Regions from separate parts of the Halomonas sp. YLGW01 genome, predicted to be linked through region 3. Evidence: predicted binding sites of a transcription regulator. Region 3 holds the regulator's gene; each other region holds the start of a gene.

Region 1 (6,051 bases), 1.3 Mb from region 3:
CTCATCGTCCATGAGGATGACCATCTTGCCCTGTCGGATGTCCTCGACCAGGTCCTCGATACGCGCCAGGTCGCCGGCGCCAGGGGCCGGTGCACTTGCGTCGCTGGCGGCCTGGGAAGCTCCGGCCTGGGAAGAAGGGTCCTGAGACAGGTCCTTGGAAAGCGCCATGAGGTCTCCGAATTACTGTGCGTGCTGGCGTCAACGGAAGGCGCCGCAAACCGGGGCGCCGCTGGAAACAGCGGATGCAGCTGGCGCCGACGGGCTGCCGGCGGAATGCCGCCGACAGCGAAATCGGCGCTCAGGGTACCTTGGCAAGCCGCGCGGCGCCAGCATTCGACCGCCGCCGAATCGCCCTCACCGTCACGGTCTCATGCTCACGCTCAGGGCGACTGGCGCTGGGGGCGCGCAATGATCCGCCAGTCGCGGCCCACGGCGCGGATATCGAGAACATCCAGCGGCCGCTGCTGCGCCATGCGCTCGAGCCCGGGCAGGGCCACCAGGGGGCGAGCCTCGCCGCCGAGCAGGGTCGGTGCCACGTAAAGCTGCATCTCGTCGACCAGCTGGGCATCGAGCATGCCGCCGGCGAGCGTCGCCCCGGTCTCCAGCAGCACCTCGTTGGCCTGCTCTTCCCGGGCCAGGTGCTCGAGCAGCGCGGCCAGATCGACCCGGCCATCGGTCCCCGACGGCAGCTGTAGCACCTCGGCCCCGGCGGCCTCGAGCCGTGCCTGACGCTCGGCATCCCGAGTGCAGGTCGCGACCAGGGTGCGGCCGGGCTCGCTCAGGCAGGCCGCGGCCAGCGGCAGGCGCAGCCGGGAGTCGACGATCACCCTCAGCGGCTGGCGGCGGGCGATCGCCTCACCGTCCTCGAGGTCGAGCTGGGAGGCCCGCACGGTGAGCCGCGAGTTGTCGAAGATGATCGAATCCACGCCGCTGATCACCGCACTGGAGCGGGCACGCAGGCGCTGCACCTCGGTGCGCGCCCGGGGGCCGGTGATCCATTGAGACTCCCCGGAGCGCATCGCCGTGCGCCCGTCGAGGCTCATCGCCATCTTCATGCGCACGAAGGGGCGACCCCGGGTCATGCGGGAGATAAACCCCGGGTTCAGCGCCCGGGCCTCTTCCTCGAGCAGCCCGCATTCCACCTCGATGCCGGCCTCGCGCAGCATGGCGAAGCCCTGCCCCGCCACCGCCGCGTGGGGGTCCTGCATCGCGGCCACCACCTTCTTTACGCCGGCCTCGATCAGCGCCTGGGCGCAGGGGCCGGTGCGGCCGTGATGCGCACAGGGTTCCAGGGTCACATAGGCGGTGGCACCGCGGGCCTCGTCGCCGGCATCCCGCAGGGCATGGATCTCGGCATGGGGCTCGCCGGCACGCTCGTGATAGCCCTCGCCGACGATCTGGCGGCGCTTGACCAGCACGCAGCCGACCCGGGGGTTGGGGTCGGTGGTATAGAGGCCGCGGCGGGCCAGGGTCAGGGCACGGGCCATGAAGGCTTCCGGAGTCGCAGTGGCCATGGGCATCCTATGCAGGTGGAAGGACAGACTCAGTGATCGTCCTGGGGAGAGAAGCTCGGCTCCTGGGCCAGGCGGTCGATCTCGGCCCGGAACTCGTCGATGTCCTGGAAGCGCCGATAGACCGAGGCGAAGCGGATATAGGCGACCTGATCGAGACGCTTCAGGGCATCCATCACCTCCTGACCGACCTCGATGGCCTTGACCTCCCGCTCGCCCCGCGCGCGCAGGCGCTGGCGGATGCGCTCGACGGCGGCCTCGATCGACTCGGCGCTCACCGGACGTTTCTCCAGCGCCCGGAGCATGCCGGCGCGTAGCTTGGCCTCGTCGAACGTCTCCCGCGATCCGTCCGCCTTGACGACTCGCGGCATCACAAGCTCGGCGGTCTCGTAGGTCGTGAAGCGTTCACCGCAGGCGGCACACTGACGACGGCGACGCACCTGATCGCCCTCGACGACCAGGCGCGAGTCGGTGACCTTGGTGTCATGGGTACCGCAGAAAGGACAATGCATCGGCTGGATTCCGGCCTGTTCGACACAACAACTCTTGAACTATTGTAACGATTTGGCCGCATGGCGCCCAGTCAGCCGTCACCTTTGGCACGTCCCCTGCATGAGGCCAAGGATTCCCCTATTGCCCGCCAGGCGCGTGTTCCGGCCTTCAAGGAGTCGTCCATGAGCTCATCCCTGCCCCCTACGCCCCCCCGTCAGCTGGACGAAACCGGGTTCGTCGAGGCCGCCCGCGCGCGGCTGGAGGAGGTCTATGGCCCGCGTAGCGATGCGATCCTGCGCCGCCTGGTCACGCTGATCTCGCACCAGCGTGGTGCCATCGACGCTAGCCCCCGTCCATTGTGGAGCGAGCGGGATCAATGGCTGATCAGCTATGGCGACAGCCTGCTCGACGGCGATCGGGCACCCCTCGACGTGCTCAAGCGCTTCCTCGATGAACGCCTGGAGGACACCTTCAGCGGCGTGCATGTGCTGCCCTTCTTTCCGTGGAGCAGCGATGACGGCTTCTCGGTGGTGCACTACAAGGAGGTCAACCCGGAGCTCGGTGACTGGCCACAGGTTCGTGCACTGGCCGAGAACCGGGACCTGATGGTCGACCTGGTGATCAACCATGTGTCGCGAGACTCGCTGTGGTTCGTCGATTACCTGGCCGACAGCCAGCCCGGGCGCGACTACTTCATCGAGATGGACCCGGCCACCGACCTGTCCCAGGTCACGCGGCCGCGCAACTCGCCGCTGCTGGTGCCGGTCAGCACCCGCCGCGGGACGCGCCACCTGTGGGCGACCTTCTCCGACGACCAGATCGATCTCAACTTCGACAACCCGGACGTACTGATCGAGTTCGTCGGCATCCTGCTCTTCTACCTCCAGCAGGGCGCCCGCACCATTCGCCTGGATGCCATCGCCTACCTGTGGAAGGAGGTCGGCACCTCCTGCATCCATCTGCCCCAGACGCATGCCATCGTGCGCCTGCTGCGTGCAGTGGTCGATTACGTGGCACCGGGCACCCGGCTGATCACCGAGACCAACGTGCCGCATCGCGAGAACCTGAGCTACCTGGGACTCGAGCGCGCCACCAGGGAAGGCACGCCACCAGACGAGGCGCACCTGATCTATCAGTTCACCCTGCCCCCGCTATTGGTTCACACCCTGACCAGTGGCGATGCCTCGGCGCTGGCGCAATGGGCGAACAGCCTGCCGGCCCTGCCGTCGGGCTGCAGCTATTTCAACTTCACGGCCAGTCACGACGGCATCGGCGTGCGTGCCCTGGAAGGACTGCTGCCGCCGCATGAGGTCGAGACCCTGCTGGATCTCATGCACCGCTTCGGGGGCTTCGTCAGCATGAAGACCGACCCGGACGGCAAGGATACTCCCTACGAGATCAACATCGCCTACTTCGACGCCATGAAGGGCACCCGGCGCGGCGCCGATGCCTGGCAGGTCGAGCGCTTCCTGCTGAGCCAGAACCTGCTGCTGGCCCTGCAGGGCATTCCCGGTATCTACCTGCATTCCCTGACCGCGACCCTCAACGACCATGAGGGGGTCGAACGCCGGGGGCAGTTGCGTGCCATCAACCGCCGCCGCTGGCAGCTTTCCGAACTCAATGAGCTGATCGACAGCCGCAGCACTCCGACCCGCGAGGCCTTCGGCTCGCTCAAGCAGCGCCTCAGGCTTCGCGCCGCCGAGCCTTGCTTTCATCCCGAGGCACCCCAACGGGTGCTCGACACCGCGCCGGGCCTGTTCGCCATCGAGCGGGGCCCCCTGCCGGATGGCCGCCGGCTGCTGGCGATCTACAACATCAGCGACCAGCGCCAGCCCCTCGACCTGGCGGAGCTCGCCCAGGACCCCTGGCTCGACGTGCTCGCCGACTATGCCCCCTGGTCGCCGCAAGAGCGCGATGTGCTGCGGCCCTACCGCAGCCTATGGCTGGTGCAGCCGGGCCTCGACCAGGCGGAGCCGGCATGATCCAGAACGGACGGAACGTACCAAGACCAAACTGAGCCGGACCGAAGCGAGCCAGCCTGGCGCTCATCACCCCAGGCGCCGGGCCAGCCACCAACCCGCCACCATCGCGGCGAGCATCGCCACGAGCGGCAGGCTCACGCCCGAGAGCGAGGCGACCGCCGGGCCCGGACAGTAGCCGGACAGCCCCCAGCCGATGCCGAACAGGGCCGCGCCGCCGAGCAGCTTCGCGTCCAGGTCGCGGCGGGTCGGCAGCTGGAAGGCGCCGGCAAACAGCGGCGCGGTGCGGCGCAGCACCCACCGGTAACCGATAAAGGTGGTGACCACGGCGCCGCCGAGCACGAACATCAGTGTCGGGTCCCAGGCGCCGGCCAGATCGAGGAACCCGATCACGCGACCCGGGTCGGTCATGCCGCCCAGCGCCAACCCCAGGCCAAACAGCAGGCCGGCGAGATAACCCGCGACGGGTTTCAACATCGCTGTCTTCATGCCCCACCTCCCAGCAGATGCCGCACCACATAGACGGTCACGATGCCGGTGACCAGAAAGGTCAGGGTCGCCGCCATCGAGCGCGGCGAGAGCCGCGACAGGCCGCAGACGCCATGACCGCTGGTGCAGCCGCTGCCGATGCCGGTACCGACCCCCACCAGCAAGCCGGCAATCAGCATCAGCCCCACGCCGCCGGCGGGGGCGCCGATCACCACTCCCGGCTCCCCGGCGACGTTGCCCAGCCCGCCGAGCGCCATCAAGAGCATCGGCCCGCTGATCAACCCCAGCAGGAAGGTCAGGCGCCAAGCGGTGTCGCCCTTGGGTCGCTCCAGCACCAGCGCCGAGAGGATCCCGCTGATGCCGGCGATGCGACCGAGCGTCGCCATCAGCCACACCGCCGACAGGCCGATCAATACGCCGCCGGCCAGGCCATAGAGGCTCGAACTCCAATCCAAGGTTGTCTCCTTCGTGATTCAGGTGGTGGGAGGGCGGTTACTGCCCTCGTGAGTCAGAACAGGTCGATCGGCACCTTGAGATAGACCTGGCCGTTGGCCTCGGCCGCCGGCATCGCGCCGGCGCGCATATTGACCTGCACCGAGGGCAGGATCAGTCGCGGCATGCCAAGGGTCGCATCACGCTCGGTACGCAGCTTGACGAAGTCCTCCTCGCTCACGCCCTCGTGGGCGTGAATATTGTGCAGGCGCTGCTCGGTCACCGAGATCTGGTGCTGACGGGTATCGCGGTCGGGGCCCGGATAATCGTGACACAGGAATAACCGCGTCTCCCCGGGCAAGGCCAGCACCTTCTGAATCGAGCGATAGAGCGTGCGGGCGTTGCCGCCGGGGAAATCGCAGCGGGCAGAACCGTAATCGGGCATGAAGAGGGTGTCGCCGACGAAGGCGGCATCCCCGATCACATAGGTCAGGCAGGCCGGCGTGTGTCCCGGGGTATGCAGCACACGCCCCTCAAGCTCACCGATGGCGAAGGTATCGCCTTCCTCGAAGAGGCGGTCGAACTGGCTGCCGTCCCTTGCGAAGTCACTGCCGGCATTGAAGGCCTTGCCGAAGACCTCCTGCACCTCGGTGATCCGGGCGCCGATGCCGGTCTTCCCGCCCAGGACCTCCTGCAGATAGGGGGCGGCCGAGAGATGGTCGGCGTGGACATGGGTCTCGAGGATCCACGCCACCTCCAGGTCGCGCTCGCGAATGAAGGCGACGATGGCGTCGGCGCTCTTCACGTCGGTGCGCCCGGCGGCGTAATCGAAATCCAGCACCGAATCGAGAATCGCGCAGGCGCGGCTGGCCGGGTCCTGGACCACGTAGCTGAAGGTGTGGGTGGGCTCGTCAAAGAAGGCGGTGACGATCGGGTCTGTCATGGCAAAGACCTCCAACACCGGAGATGGCTGGCATGCATGGCCTGCACCAGCATAACGAAAAAACATTCTAAAGTTAGATGATTATTATCTATAGAAAAACAGGCCGCGAGTCGACTCTGGCCTAGGCTGCCGAGCATCGGAACACGGCGGAACCGGCACGCTAGAGTTCGATGCACTGCTGGTAGACGGGAATCTCGGCATCGAT
Region 2 (6,051 bases), 220 kb from region 3:
GCCATGACTCAGGTGGTCGGTGGCCACGTCGATGCCTTCACCGGTGATATCACCGAGGCGCAGGGCTTCATGGAGTCCGGTGACCTGCGCGTGCTGGCGGTGCTGTCCGAGGAGCGTCTGCCGGGCAAGTTCAGCGAGATTCCCACCGCTCGCGAGCAGGGCATCGATGCCATCGGCCCCAACTGGCGCGGGTTCTACATGCCGGCGGACATCTCGGATGATGCCAAGCAGTACTGGCTCGACGCCATGGACACCGTCTATGAGAGCGAGGAGTGGAAGAACGTGATGACCCAGAACGGTCTGATGCCCTTCCACATGAGTGCCGGTGAGTTCGAGGCCTTCGTCAAGCAGCAGATCACCGACATCGAAACCCTGTCCAAAGATATCGGGCTGATTCAGTAATGACCTTCAATGACCGCATCTTTGGGGTCCTGATGATCGTCCTGGCCGTCGCGTACGGCTGGGGCGCTACCCAGTTCCCGGAACCCTTCGGCGGCGGGGCCGAGGCCGTCGGCCCCGAGACCTTTCCCAAGCTGCTCGCCGTGGTGCTGACGCTCTCCAGCCTGTACATGATCGTGCGTCCCGACCCGGACAACGCCTGGCCCTGGAGCCGTACCGGCCTTGAGCTGGTGATCGCAGTAGTGGTGCTGGTGCTCTACGCCATGCTGCTGCAGCCGCTGGGCTTCATTCCCAGCACCCTGCTGGCGGTGGGCACCCTGTGCTGGCGCATGGGCGCGCCTCCGGTCAAGGCCTATCTGACCGGTGCCATCGCGGGCGTGGTGGTGTTCCTGATCTTCAACTTCGCACTCGACCTGGCGCTGCCGCTGGGCCTGCTCGACTTCCTGGAGGCAACCTGATGGAAACGTTGGGCTTCCTGATCGACGGTTTCGGCGTCGCGCTGCAACCACATAACCTGATGTTCGCCCTGATGGGGGCCTTCCTGGGCACCCTGATCGGCGCGCTGCCGGGGCTCGGCCCCGCCAATGGCGTGGCGATCCTGATTCCGCTGGCCTTCACCCTGGGGCTGGCTCCGGAAACCGCCATGATCATGCTGACCTCGGTCTATGCCGGTGCCATGTATGGCGGGCGCATCTCCTCGATCCTCTTGAACATTCCAGGCGATGAGCCGGCGATGATGACCTGCCTGGACGGCTATCCCATGGCCCGGAAGGGTAAGGCGGCCGAGGCGCTGGCGATCTCGGCGGTGGCGTCCTTCATCGGCAGCCTGGTGGCCACCGTGGGGCTGATCATGCTGGCGCCGCTGCTGGCCGACTTCGCCTTGACCTTCGGCCCGGCGGAATACTTCGCCCTCTTCATGCTGGCCTTCGCCACCCTTGGCGGGATCACCGGCAAGAACCCCATGAAGACGGTGGTCGCGGCCTGTATCGGCCTGATGATCGCCACCGTGGGCATCGATTCCACCGGCACCCAGCGTTATACCTTCAATGTGCTGGAGCTCTACGAGGGCGTCGACTTCATCATCGCCATCGTCGGTCTGTTCGCGATCTCCGAGCTGATGTTCTTCATCGAGGATCGTGCCGGCGGCGGCAAGGAGAAGATCTCCGTCAACAAGCTGGCACTGTCCTGGAAGGACATCCGTGACATCCTTCCCACCAGCCTGCGCGGCGGCGTACTGGGCTTCATTGCCGGGGTGCTGCCGGGGGCGGGGGCGTCACTGGGCAGCTTCATCAGCTATACCCTGGAAAAGCGGGTGCTGGGTCGCAAGGGCCACTTCGGCGAGGGCGATCCGCGCGGCGTAGCGGCTCCCGAGGCCGGCAACAACGGCGCTTCGAGCGGTGCCCTGGTACCGATGCTGACCCTCGGCGTGCCGGGCAGCGGCACCACTGCGGTGCTGCTGGCACTGCTGATCTCGCTGAACATCACCCCCGGGCCGCTGATGTTCACCCAGAACGCGGATATCGTCTGGGGCGTGATCGCGGCACTGCTGATCGGCAACTTCCTGCTGCTGCTGCTCAACATTCCGCTGGTCGGCATCTTCGTCAAGCTGCTTTCGGTACCCCCGATGTACCTGCTGCCGATCGTCACCATGGTGGCCTTCGTCGGCATCTACTCGATCAGCAACACCACCTTCGATCTCTACTTCATGGTCGCCTTCGGGGTCTTCGGCTATGTGCTGCGCAAGCTCGAAATCCCGCTGGTGCCGATCATCCTCGGCCTGCTGTTGGGGCCGGAGATGGAGAAGAACCTGCGCCATGCGTTGGAGATCTCCGACGGTGACTGGATGGCGCTGTGGGACAGCGGCCTGGCCATCGGCCTGTGGGTCGTCGCCGGTCTGGGGCTGATCCTGCCCTACATCGTCGGTCCAATCCTGCGCCGCCGCATGCAGGCGGGCGGGGCTCAGACGGACTGACACGCCTTCGCGCAACGCCATTATCGCATCACCTTTTTAGGGCACCGGCCGACAGGCCGGTGCCCTTTTTCGTGGTGAAAGGAAAAGTTTCTTGCATCATTCCGGTGCTGGGGCTTTTTTAGTATCTCGCTAATGTATACAACTGCACCATAAAAGTGCATGGCGAGACGTGAGATCGCCAAAAGAGGGCGTACGGCGGGGGCTTGAGCCGTTGAGAGCGAGAACGGAAGAGGATGTCCGGTTGTTAAGAAAGATCTAAATAAATGATTATAAAGGGTTAATTTTCCTTGTCGATGTCTTGGCACGCCCCTTGCGATGTGGAGTTGGCCGGCCGTCTAACGGCCGGCCTCGTCGCTGGATATTGCCGAATAACAAGTTTCAAGAACAAGACACAAGCAAGGAGATCCATGTGAACACCTCGACCCCTTCCTCTCGCTGGCTGGCCGCGGCCCTTCTCTCTCTGGGCGTGGCCCTGCCGGCCCAGGCTCAGGAAGACCCTATTAAGGTCGGCATCCTGCATTCGCTGTCCGGGACCATGGCGATCAGTGAATCCACTCTCAAGGACACCATGCTGATGCTGATCGAGCAGCAGAACGCCGCGGGCGGTCTGCTGGGGCGTCAGCTCGAGCCGGTGGTAGTGGACCCGGCCTCCAACTGGCCGTTGTTCGCCGAGAAGGCGCGTGAGCTCTTGGCGCAGGAAAAGGTCGACGTGATCTTCGGCAACTGGACCTCGGTATCGCGCAAGTCGGTGCTGCCGGTCGTCGAAGAACTCAATGGCTTGTTGTTCTATCCGGTGCAGTACGAGGGCGAGGAGTCATCCGAGAATGTCTTCTATACCGGTGCAGCGCCCAACCAGCAGGCCATTCCCGCCGTCAATTACCTGATGAACGACGTCGGCGTGGAGCGCTGGGTGCTGGCCGGCACCGACTATGTCTATCCGCGTACCACCAACAAGATCCTCGAGGCCTATCTGAAGGGCCACGGCGTCGCCGACGAGGACATCATGATCAACTACACGCCGTTCGGGCATTCCGACTGGCAGAACATCGTCTCCGACATCAAGCGCTTCGGCAGCGAAGGCAAGAAGACGGCGGTGGTCTCGACCATCAACGGCGATGCCAACGTGCCCTTCTATCGTGAGCTCGGCAACCAGGGCATCGATGCCGCCGACATTCCGGTGGTGGCCTTCTCGGTGGGCGAACAGGAGCTGTCGGGCATCGATACCGCGCCGCTGGTGGGCCACCTGGCGGCCTGGAACTACTTCATGAGCGTCGACAACGACGCCAACTACGACTTCATCGATGCCTGGATCGACTACACCGGCGACGAGATGGCTGTCACCAACGATCCCATGGAGGCCCACTATATCGGCTTCAACATGTGGCTCGAGGCGGTGCGCAAGGCCGGCACGGCCGATGTCGACGCGGTCAAGGACGCCATCATCGGCGTGACCGTGCCCAACCTGACCGGCGGCTATGCGGCGATGATGCCCAACCATCACATCACCAAGCCGGTGCTGATCGGCGAGATTCAGGACAATGGTCAGTTCTCGGTGGTCTGGGAGACTCCGTCCACGGTTGCGGGGGACGCCTGGTCGGATTACCTCGATGGCTCGCGTGACCTGATCAGTGACTGGCGCAAGCCCATGGCATGCGGCAACTACAACGTGGTCGAGGGCAGCTGTGGCGGTGGCGTCGAGGCCGAGTAACTCTGGCCTTTGTGCATCATTGCTCAACACGGAGCAGCGGGGCGGCCCTGGTCGTCCCGCTGGCCTGACGAGTCACCTGTCTGGCTCTCATCGCTTTTCCAAAGGACAATCCCATGAGGATCACCCGATGCCTCACGCTGTGGCTGCTGTTGCTGACGATGGTCGGCGCCGCCCAGGCCCAGCAGGATGACCCCGGTCGGCCGCTGCTCGAGGCGTTGGCCGGTGCCTCCTATGCCGCCAAGGGCGAGGCCATCGAGGCCATCGTCGCCAGCGGCGATGCCCGCAGCCGTGCCTGGCTGGAAGCCCTGAACGACGGCAAGCTACAACAGAACAAGAAGACCGGCCAGTTCGTGGTGGTCCTGGCCAATCGTGGCCGGGCCTGGCCGGTGGAAGACGCCTTGAGCGGGGAGCCGCTCGGCGAGATGTCCCGGCGCGAGCTGGATCGCATCGGCATCAACAATGCCCTGCGCGGCCAGCTGCGTAGCACCCTGGCGGTCCTCGACCTGTATGTCGAGGACCCGGAGGCGCGCCTTGGCGCGGCCAACGATCTGCTCGGCCAGGTCGAGGCGGCCATGGTCGAGCCCCTCCAGACGGTGCTGGAAGTGGAGCCGAACGAGGCGGTGCGCAAAAGGCTCGCCGAGGCATTGGCCATCCATCGGCTCGAGCGGGGCGATGCCGCGGCCATCGAGCGCCTGAGCGGCAGCCTGCACCCCGAGGCCCGAGCGGCGCTCAACGGGGCCGCGGCGGGCGAGGACGCCGCGCTCGCCGCCAGTGCCAAGGCGGCCCTGGCTAACATCGAGCAGACTCTCAAGATCAATCGCGGCGTCGAGACGTTGTATTTCGGCCTGAGCCTCGGTTCGGTGCTGGTGCTGGCGGCGATCGGCCTGGCCATTACCTTCGGCGTGATGGGCGTGATCAACATGGCGCACGGTGAGCTGATCATGCTCGGCGCCTACACCTCCTGGGGTATGCAGCAACTGCTGCCGGGACAGCCGGGCCTGGCGGTGATCCTGTCGATTCCGGCGGGCTTCCTGGTCGCCGGCCTGGCGGGGGTGGCCATCGAGCGCGGCGTGATCCAGTTCCTCAAGGGCCGGCCGCTGGAGACCCTGCTCGCCACCTTCGGCGTCAGCCTGATCCTGCAGCAGCTGGTACGTACCCTGGTGTCGCCCCTCAACCGCACCGTGATCACCCCGGAATGGATGAGCGGCTCGCTGGTGATCAACGACGCCCTGTCGCTGACCCTGAACCGTCTCTATGTGCTCGGCTTCGCGCTGCTGGTATTCGCCGGACTAATGCTGGTGATGCGCCGCACGAGGCTCGGTCTCGAGGTGCGGGCCGTGACCCAGAACCGCGGCATGGCCCGCGCCATGGGCATCCGCGCGACCCGGGTCGATATTCTCACCTTCGGCCTCGGTGCCGGGGTGGCCGGACTCGCCGGCGTCGCCCTGGCGCAGCTGACCAACGTCGGCCCCAATCTGGGCCAGAGCTACATCATCGATTCGTTCATGGTGGTGGTGTTCGGTGGCGTCGGCAACCTGTGGGGCACGCTGGTGGCCGGCATGTCGCTCGGGGTGATCAACCAGGTGCTGGAGCCCTGGGCCGGGGCGGTGCTCGCCAAGATCATCGTGCTGGTGTTCATCATTCTGTTCATCCAGAAACGGCCCCGCGGACTCTTTCCGCAGAAGGGCCGGGCGGCGGAGGGCTGAACCATGGCGCATGCGAATTCTTCATCCTCCGGCCCCTGGCTGACGCGTCCCTTCACCGAGCGAGCGACGCGGCTGTTCCTCGCCGTTCTCGTCTTCTCGCTGGTGGTGGTCACGGTCCTGCACCTGGCCCTGCCCGAAGGGCATCCGCTGCATGTCTCGAGCTATACCGTGACCCTGCTCGGCAAGTACCTGTGCTACGCGCTGTTGGCCGTGGCGGTGGACCTGGTGTGGGGCTATCTGGGCATCCTGAGCCTCGGCCATGGCGC
Region 3 (6,051 bases):
CATGGCCATCGCGCGTCACACCGGCGAGGACCCCTTTGCCGGGCTGGCGCCGGCCGAGCTGATGGCGCGCGAGCTGCCGGATCTCGACGTCCACCACCCCTGGCCGCTGACCACCGACGAGGCCATCGAGCGTGCACTGGCCTGCGAAGCGGCCGGCCGCGCGGTGGAAGGGATCAGCAAGTCCGAGGGGGCGGATCTCTCCAGTGGCGAAGGCGTGCGCGTCTATGCCAACAGCCACGGCTTCCTCGGCAGCCAGCGGGGCAGCCGTCATTCGCTGTCCTGCATGCTGATCGCCGAGGACGACAACGGCATGCAGCGCGATTATGACTACACCAGCGAGCGGGACCCTCGCAAGCTCGCCAGCGCCGAGGCGATCGGAGCCTCTGCCGCCGAGCGCACCCTGCGGCGCTTGGGCGCCCAGCGCCCGGTCACCGGCCGCTTCCCGGTGATGTTCGACCCGAGCCTGGCGGCGGGGCTCGTGGGCCACCTGATGGGCGCCCTGGCCGGCGGTGCCCTGTATCGCGAGGCCTCCTTCCTCTGTGACCGCTTGGGGGATCGCCTCTTTCCCGACTGGTTCAGCCTCTTCGAGCGGCCCCGTGAGCGTGGCGCCATGGCCAGCAGCCCCTTCGACAACGATGGCGTCTATACCCGCGATAACGTCTTCATCGACCAGGGCCAGCTCGCCAGTTATCTGCTCTCGGCCTACAGCGCCCGGCGGCTGGGCATGACCACCACCGGCAATGCCGGCGGGGCACGCAACCTGCGCTTGGAGGCGCCCCTCGAGAGCCGTGAGGCGCTGCTTGCGAAGATGGATCGAGGGGTGCTGGTCACCGAGCTGATGGGGCAAGGCGTCAACGGGGTGACCGGTGACTACTCCCGCGGAGCGGCCGGCTTCTGGGTCGAGAACGGTCGCATCCAGTACCCGGTCGAGGAGTTCACCATCGCCGGCAGCCTGCCGAAGATGTTTGCGGGGCTGGTCGGTGTCGGCGACGATATCGATACCCGGGGCAGCGTGCACAGCGGCAGCTGGTTGATCGACGAGATGACCATCGCCGGCGGCTGACCACTCGGCGCCGGGTCGCCTCCTGCATGGCGCTCGGCATCGCATGGCGGCCGGCATCGGGCGGCAGGCGGCGAAGTCACCACCCTTGCGCTCCACCCATAAAAGAGCCACCCCGAGGGGTGGCTCTTTTGCTGCGAGATGATCAGGAGGGCGCCAGCGCCATGGAGGCGGGCGAACGCTCAGCCATCCTCGTCGAAGCGCGCCTCGATCAGGGCCACCAGGGCGGCCAGCGCGGCCTCGGCCTCGTCGCCCTCGGCCCGTATCTCCAGCTCGCTGCCGTAGGGGGCGGCGAGCATCAGCAGCGCCATGACGTTGGCGGCGTCGGCCTCTCGGCCCTGGTGGCTGACGATGACGCGGGCCTGGTAGGCCTGACAGCATTGCACCAGCTTGGTGGCGGCGCGGGCATGCAGGCCCCGCTTATTGATGAGGGTGAGTTCACGTCTTGGCATGGCCATCAGCGTCCCTGCTGTCCATTTGAGCCTGGGGCACGGCGGTATGGATGCCGAGCTCCCGGTGGCGGAGACGCACGCCGGGGTGGTGTTCGGCGAAGTGGTTGGCCAGTCGCTCGGCCAGGTAGACCGAGCGATGCTGGCCGCCGGTGCAGCCGATGGCCACCGTCATGTAACTGCGGTGGCTGGCCTGGTAGGCCGGCAGCCAGCGGGTCAGCCAGTCGATGATGTCACCGGCCAGGCGTTCGACGTCCTCGTAGCTTTCGAGAAACTCGATAATTTCCCGGTCGCGGCCGGTGGATTGACGCAGCCGAGGATCCCAGTAAGGGTTGGGGAGGCAGCGGGCATCGAAGACGGTGTCGGCATCCAGCGGTACGCCGCCCTTGAAGCCGAAGGACTCGAAGGTCAGGGTCATCTGCCGATCGCGATGCTGGGCCACCTGCTCGGCGATGCGGCCGCGCAGGTCGTGGACCGACAGACGGGAGGTGTCGATGACCAGGTCGGCGAGATCCAGGATCTCGGCGAGGGCGGCTTCCTCGCTGTCGATGGCCTCGGCGAGGGTCATCTGGCTGTCCCGCGTCAGCGGGTGGCGACGGCGAGTGGCCGAGTAGCGCTCGAGCAGGATCTTCGAGTCGGCGGTCAGGTAGACCACCTGACACTGGATGCCGCGCGCCTGTAGGTCGGAGAGCAGCGTCGGGAAGCGCTCCAGGGCATGGGGCAGGTTGCGGGCATCGATGCTCACGGCGCTGGAGGCGCGCCGACTGGCGTCGCGTTGCAGCTCGTCGACCAGGGAATCCAGCAGCATGGCGGGCAGGTTGTCGATCGCGTAGTAGCCCAGGTCTTCCAGCGCCTGGAGGGCGATCGACTTGCCGGAGCCGGAGCGGCCGCTGATGATCACGAGCTGCATGAGGGTCTCCTGCTTACCGGGTCAGTGGGCGAGGGGCATCGTTGCGGTGATGGCGTGGCGCCGATTGGGGGTCAGGCGGAGCGGCCATCACTGGCGTGGCGGCGAATCGCCTCCAGCAGGATGTCATAGAGCTGGCGCTGCGTCTCGCTGTTGCGCAGCCGCTGGCGTGTCTCGGGGTCGTTCATGACCGCCGCGACCTGGCCGAGCAGGGCGAGGTGGGCGTCATCGGCTTCTTCCGGGACCAGCAACACGAAGACCAGATCGACGGGCTCGCCGTCGATGGCATCGAAGTCGACGGGCTCGCTGAGCTTGAGGAAGCCGGCCAGGGGAGACTTGCAGTGCGGGTTGCGCGCATGCGGGATGGCGACGCCGTGACCGATGCCGGTGCTGCCTAGCCGCTCGCGGCCGATCAGGCGACTGAAGACCTCCTGGCTATCGAGGCTGGGCGTGTTCTGGGCGATGAAGGTGCTGAAGAACTCCAGCACCCGCTTCTTGCTTCCCCCGGGCACACCGAACAGGGCGCGCTCGGGGGCAGGATGGATTCCAACGTCATGATGTCAGCGAGCGCCTGCGCCTTGGGCGCGCGCCTGGGCTTTTTCCTTGTGTTTGACAAGCTGACGGTCGAGCTTGTCGGCGAGGGCGTCGATCGCGGCGTACATGTCGACGTCTTCCGCTTCGGCATGCAGTTCGGCACCGGCGGCATGCAGGGTGCAGGAGGCCTGCTGGCGCTCTTTCTCGACGGAAAGGGTGGCCTGAACCGTGGTGATGTTGTCGTAATGACGCTCCAGGCGGGCGAGCTTCTCGTTCACATAGTCACGCAATGCGTCGGTCAGTTCGACGTGATGGCCGGTGATGTTGACTTGCATGGCACGCTCCTTATCCTGCGGTTGGCCAATCGATTGTAACCCTTTTTAGCGCCCTGCATACCCCTTCGCTTGGCGCTTTTCCAACGCAGCTACTTTCGGTGATTTTTCCACGCTTAGTCAATGGGTTATGCCTTGAAAACAGGCATTTCACACGACATCAGGAGAGTCGCTTGCGCTCGCTGGACGGCGGGATGCCCATCGCTTCGCGATACTTGGCCACGGTTCGTCTGGCGACCTGGATACCGCTTTCGGCCAGTAGGTCGACCAGTTTGCTGTCGGAGAGAGGCTTGCGCGGCGGCTCGCTGCCGATCAGCTTCTTCAGGCGAGCCCGAATGGCGGTGCTGGAGTGGGCGTCGCCACTGTCACCGCCGACCTGGCTCGAGAAGAAGTATTTCAGCTCGAAGACGCCCCGTGGCGTATGAATGAACTTCTGGGTAGTGACCCGCGAGATGGTCGACTCGTGCATCTCGACCTTGGTGGCGATGTCGGCGAGGATCAGCGGTTTCATGGCCTCCTCGCCCCGCTCGAGGAAGTCGATCTGGCGGGCCATGATCTCGCGCCCCACCCGCAGCAGGGTGTCATTGCGGCTCGACAGGCTCTTGATCAGCCAGCGTGCCTCCTGCAGGTGCTGCTTCATGAAGGTGTTGTCGTCGCTCTTGTCGGCCCGGCGGATCAGGGCGGCATAATCCGGCTGGATGCGCATCCGCGGCAGCGCCTCCGAATTGAGCTCGATGCGCCAGCCTTCCTGGGTGTGGCGGGCGATCAGGTCGGGAATCACGTAGTCACTGCCCGTGCTGTCGAAGGCCTGGCCCGGGCGAGGGTCCAGCGTCCGAATGAGCGCAATCACCTGGTCGAGCTGGGCGTCGTCCAGCCGCAGCCGGCGCTTGAGCAGCTTGCGATCATCGCCGGCGAGGGCCTCCAGAAACTGGCGCACCAGGCGCTTGGCCTGGGGCAGCAGGGGTAGGTCCGGCGGCAGGGCGCCCAGCTGCAGCAGCAGGCATTCACGCAGATCGCGCGCAAAGACGCCGGTCGGTTCGAACTGCTGCACGCGCAGCAGCACCCGCTCGACGTCGCCGGTCTTGAGGCCGTCGAGGCCCTGGGCACGCAGGCCCTGAGTCAGGTCGTCGAGGCCTCCCTCGAGATAGCCGCTGGGAGTGACCGCGTCGATCAGGCTCTCGGCAATCTGGCGCTCGGTATCGCTGACATCGGCCATGGCCAGTTGCCAGGCGAGGTGATCGTGCAGGCTTACGCCGATGGCGTTGCGGTCGAGGTCGGGGCCTTCCGCGCTGCCGCTCGGCGCCGCCATGTCCTGGTAGGTGTCGGACCAGTCGCTGTCTGTCGACAGCTCGCTGGGGATCTCGGTGGACCAGTCGTCCTCGCGGGGTTCGGCGACGTCCTGCTCGCCGTAAGCCTCGTCGAGTTCCAGCATCGGATTGGTTTCCAGTGCCTGCTGGATCTCCTGGCGCAGGTCCAGGGTCGAGAGCTGCAACAGCGCGATGGCCTGCTGAAGCTGGGGCGTCATGGTCAGCTGGGTGCCGACGCGGAGTTGCAACGAGGGTTTCATGACCATGGCAAGGCGCGTGTCAGGCAGAAATGGAATGACTAACTTAGCCGTTGACCGGAGGCCGTGCAAGCCGTTGGTGATGATTTATTAGCAATAAGCGTGCCATGCGCAACTTTCGTGCCGCTCAGGGGGTAGCGCCTGCTCGCTGCGGGGTTGGGAGCGAGGGAGCGGGGTAGGGAGGCGACCAAGGCCTCCCGAGTCGCCGGGTCGAGGCTAGAGCCGGAAATCCTCGCCGAGATAGACGTCTCGGACCTTCTGATTGGCGAGGATGGCCTCGGCATTGCCTGCGGCGATGATCTCGCCGTCGCCGACGATATAGGCGCTGTCACAGATGTCCAGGGTCTCGCGCACGTTGTGGTCGGTGATTAGCACGCCGATGCCCCGGTCGCGCAGGGCGCGGATGATCGACTTGATGTCGGAGACCGAGATCGGGTCGACGCCGGCGAAGGGTTCGTCCAGCAGGATGAAGGCCGGTTCGGTGGCCAGGGCTCTGGCGATTTCGACCCGACGCCGCTCGCCGCCCGACAAGCTCATGCCGGTATTGTCGCGAATATGGGTGATGTGGAACTCGTTCAGGAGCTCCTCCAGGCGTGCTCGGCGGCCGTCGCGGTCCAGGTCCCGGCGGGTCTCCAGGATGGCCATGATGTTGTCGGTGACCGACAGTTTGCGAAAGATCGAGGCTTCCTGGGGCAGATAGCCGATGCCGGCCAGGGCGCGCTCGTGCATGGCGGCCCGGGACAGGTCCCGGTCGTCGATATGGACCGTGCCGGCATCGGCGCGTACCAGGCCGACGATCATGTAGAAGGAGGTGGTCTTGCCGGCACCGTTGGGGCCCAGCAGGCCGACGATCTGGCCCTGGTCGATGGACAGGCTAATGTCCTTGACCACGCGACGTCGCTTGTAGCTCTTGGCCAGATGCTGAACGCTGAGGGTCTTCATGGGGAGCCTTATTGCTGGGGAGTCAGGGTCATGCGCACGCGCTGGCGTGTCTCGCCATCGTTGTCGACGCCGCTGTCGGCTTCGACCAGGCGGCGATCCAGGTAGTAGTCGACCCTGGCGCCGCTGAATCTGTCCCGGCCACGGTGAAGTTCCGCCTGGTCGATCAGCTCCACCCGCCGCTCGAGGGTATGGTAGACGATGGTGCGTCCCCAGCCCTTGACGAGGGGCGCCTCGGGGCTCGGCTGCTGTTCGATGTAGGCTCG

Evidence for each region. The regulator sigma-54, encoded in region 3, starts transcription at its own class of promoters, with help from an activator protein. The targets are predictions, from matches to a motif close to TGGCACNNNNNTTGCTNT.
Region 1: the regulator sigma-54 is predicted to act here: its motif matches at 2,109-2,126, upstream of IEJ03_RS10765 (sugar phosphorylase).
Region 2: the regulator sigma-54 is predicted to act here: its motif matches at 2,671-2,688, upstream of urtA (urea ABC transporter substrate-binding protein).

What each region holds. Positions count from the first base shown of each region.
Region 1 is NZ_CP062005.1:2,329,749-2,335,799, forward strand. Features, by position in the region: gene ribBA (bifunctional 3,4-dihydroxy-2-butanone-4-phosphate synthase/GTP cyclohydrolase II) at 1-168, opposite strand, end outside; gene ribD (bifunctional diaminohydroxyphosphoribosylaminopyrimidine deaminase/5-amino-6-(5-phosphoribosylamino)uracil reductase RibD) at 381-1,514, opposite strand; gene nrdR (transcriptional regulator NrdR) at 1,544-2,023, opposite strand; gene IEJ03_RS10765 (sugar phosphorylase) at 2,186-3,985, shown strand; gene IEJ03_RS10770 (DUF6691 family protein) at 4,052-4,471, opposite strand; gene IEJ03_RS10775 (YeeE/YedE family protein) at 4,468-4,926, opposite strand; gene IEJ03_RS10780 (MBL fold metallo-hydrolase) at 4,980-5,846, opposite strand; gene IEJ03_RS10785 (MBL fold metallo-hydrolase) at 6,007-6,051, opposite strand, start outside.
Region 2 is NZ_CP062005.1:1,282,950-1,289,000, forward strand. Features, by position in the region: gene IEJ03_RS05980 (tripartite tricarboxylate transporter substrate-binding protein) at 1-402, shown strand, start outside; gene IEJ03_RS05985 (tripartite tricarboxylate transporter TctB family protein) at 402-857, shown strand; gene IEJ03_RS05990 (tripartite tricarboxylate transporter permease) at 857-2,371, shown strand; gene urtA (urea ABC transporter substrate-binding protein) at 2,811-4,079, shown strand; gene urtB (urea ABC transporter permease subunit UrtB) at 4,193-5,785, shown strand; gene urtC (urea ABC transporter permease subunit UrtC) at 5,789-6,051, shown strand, end outside.
Region 3 is NZ_CP062005.1:1,058,011-1,064,061, forward strand. Features, by position in the region: gene pmbA (metalloprotease PmbA) at 1-1,063, shown strand, start outside; gene IEJ03_RS04915 (HPr family phosphocarrier protein) at 1,243-1,512, opposite strand; gene rapZ (RNase adapter RapZ) at 1,499-2,419, opposite strand; partial or broken gene ptsN (PTS IIA-like nitrogen regulatory protein PtsN) at 2,491-2,972, opposite strand; gene raiA (ribosome-associated translation inhibitor RaiA) at 2,977-3,285, opposite strand; gene IEJ03_RS04935 (RNA polymerase factor sigma-54) at 3,443-4,855, opposite strand; gene lptB (LPS export ABC transporter ATP-binding protein) at 5,063-5,788, opposite strand; gene lptA (lipopolysaccharide transport periplasmic protein LptA) at 5,797-6,051, opposite strand, start outside.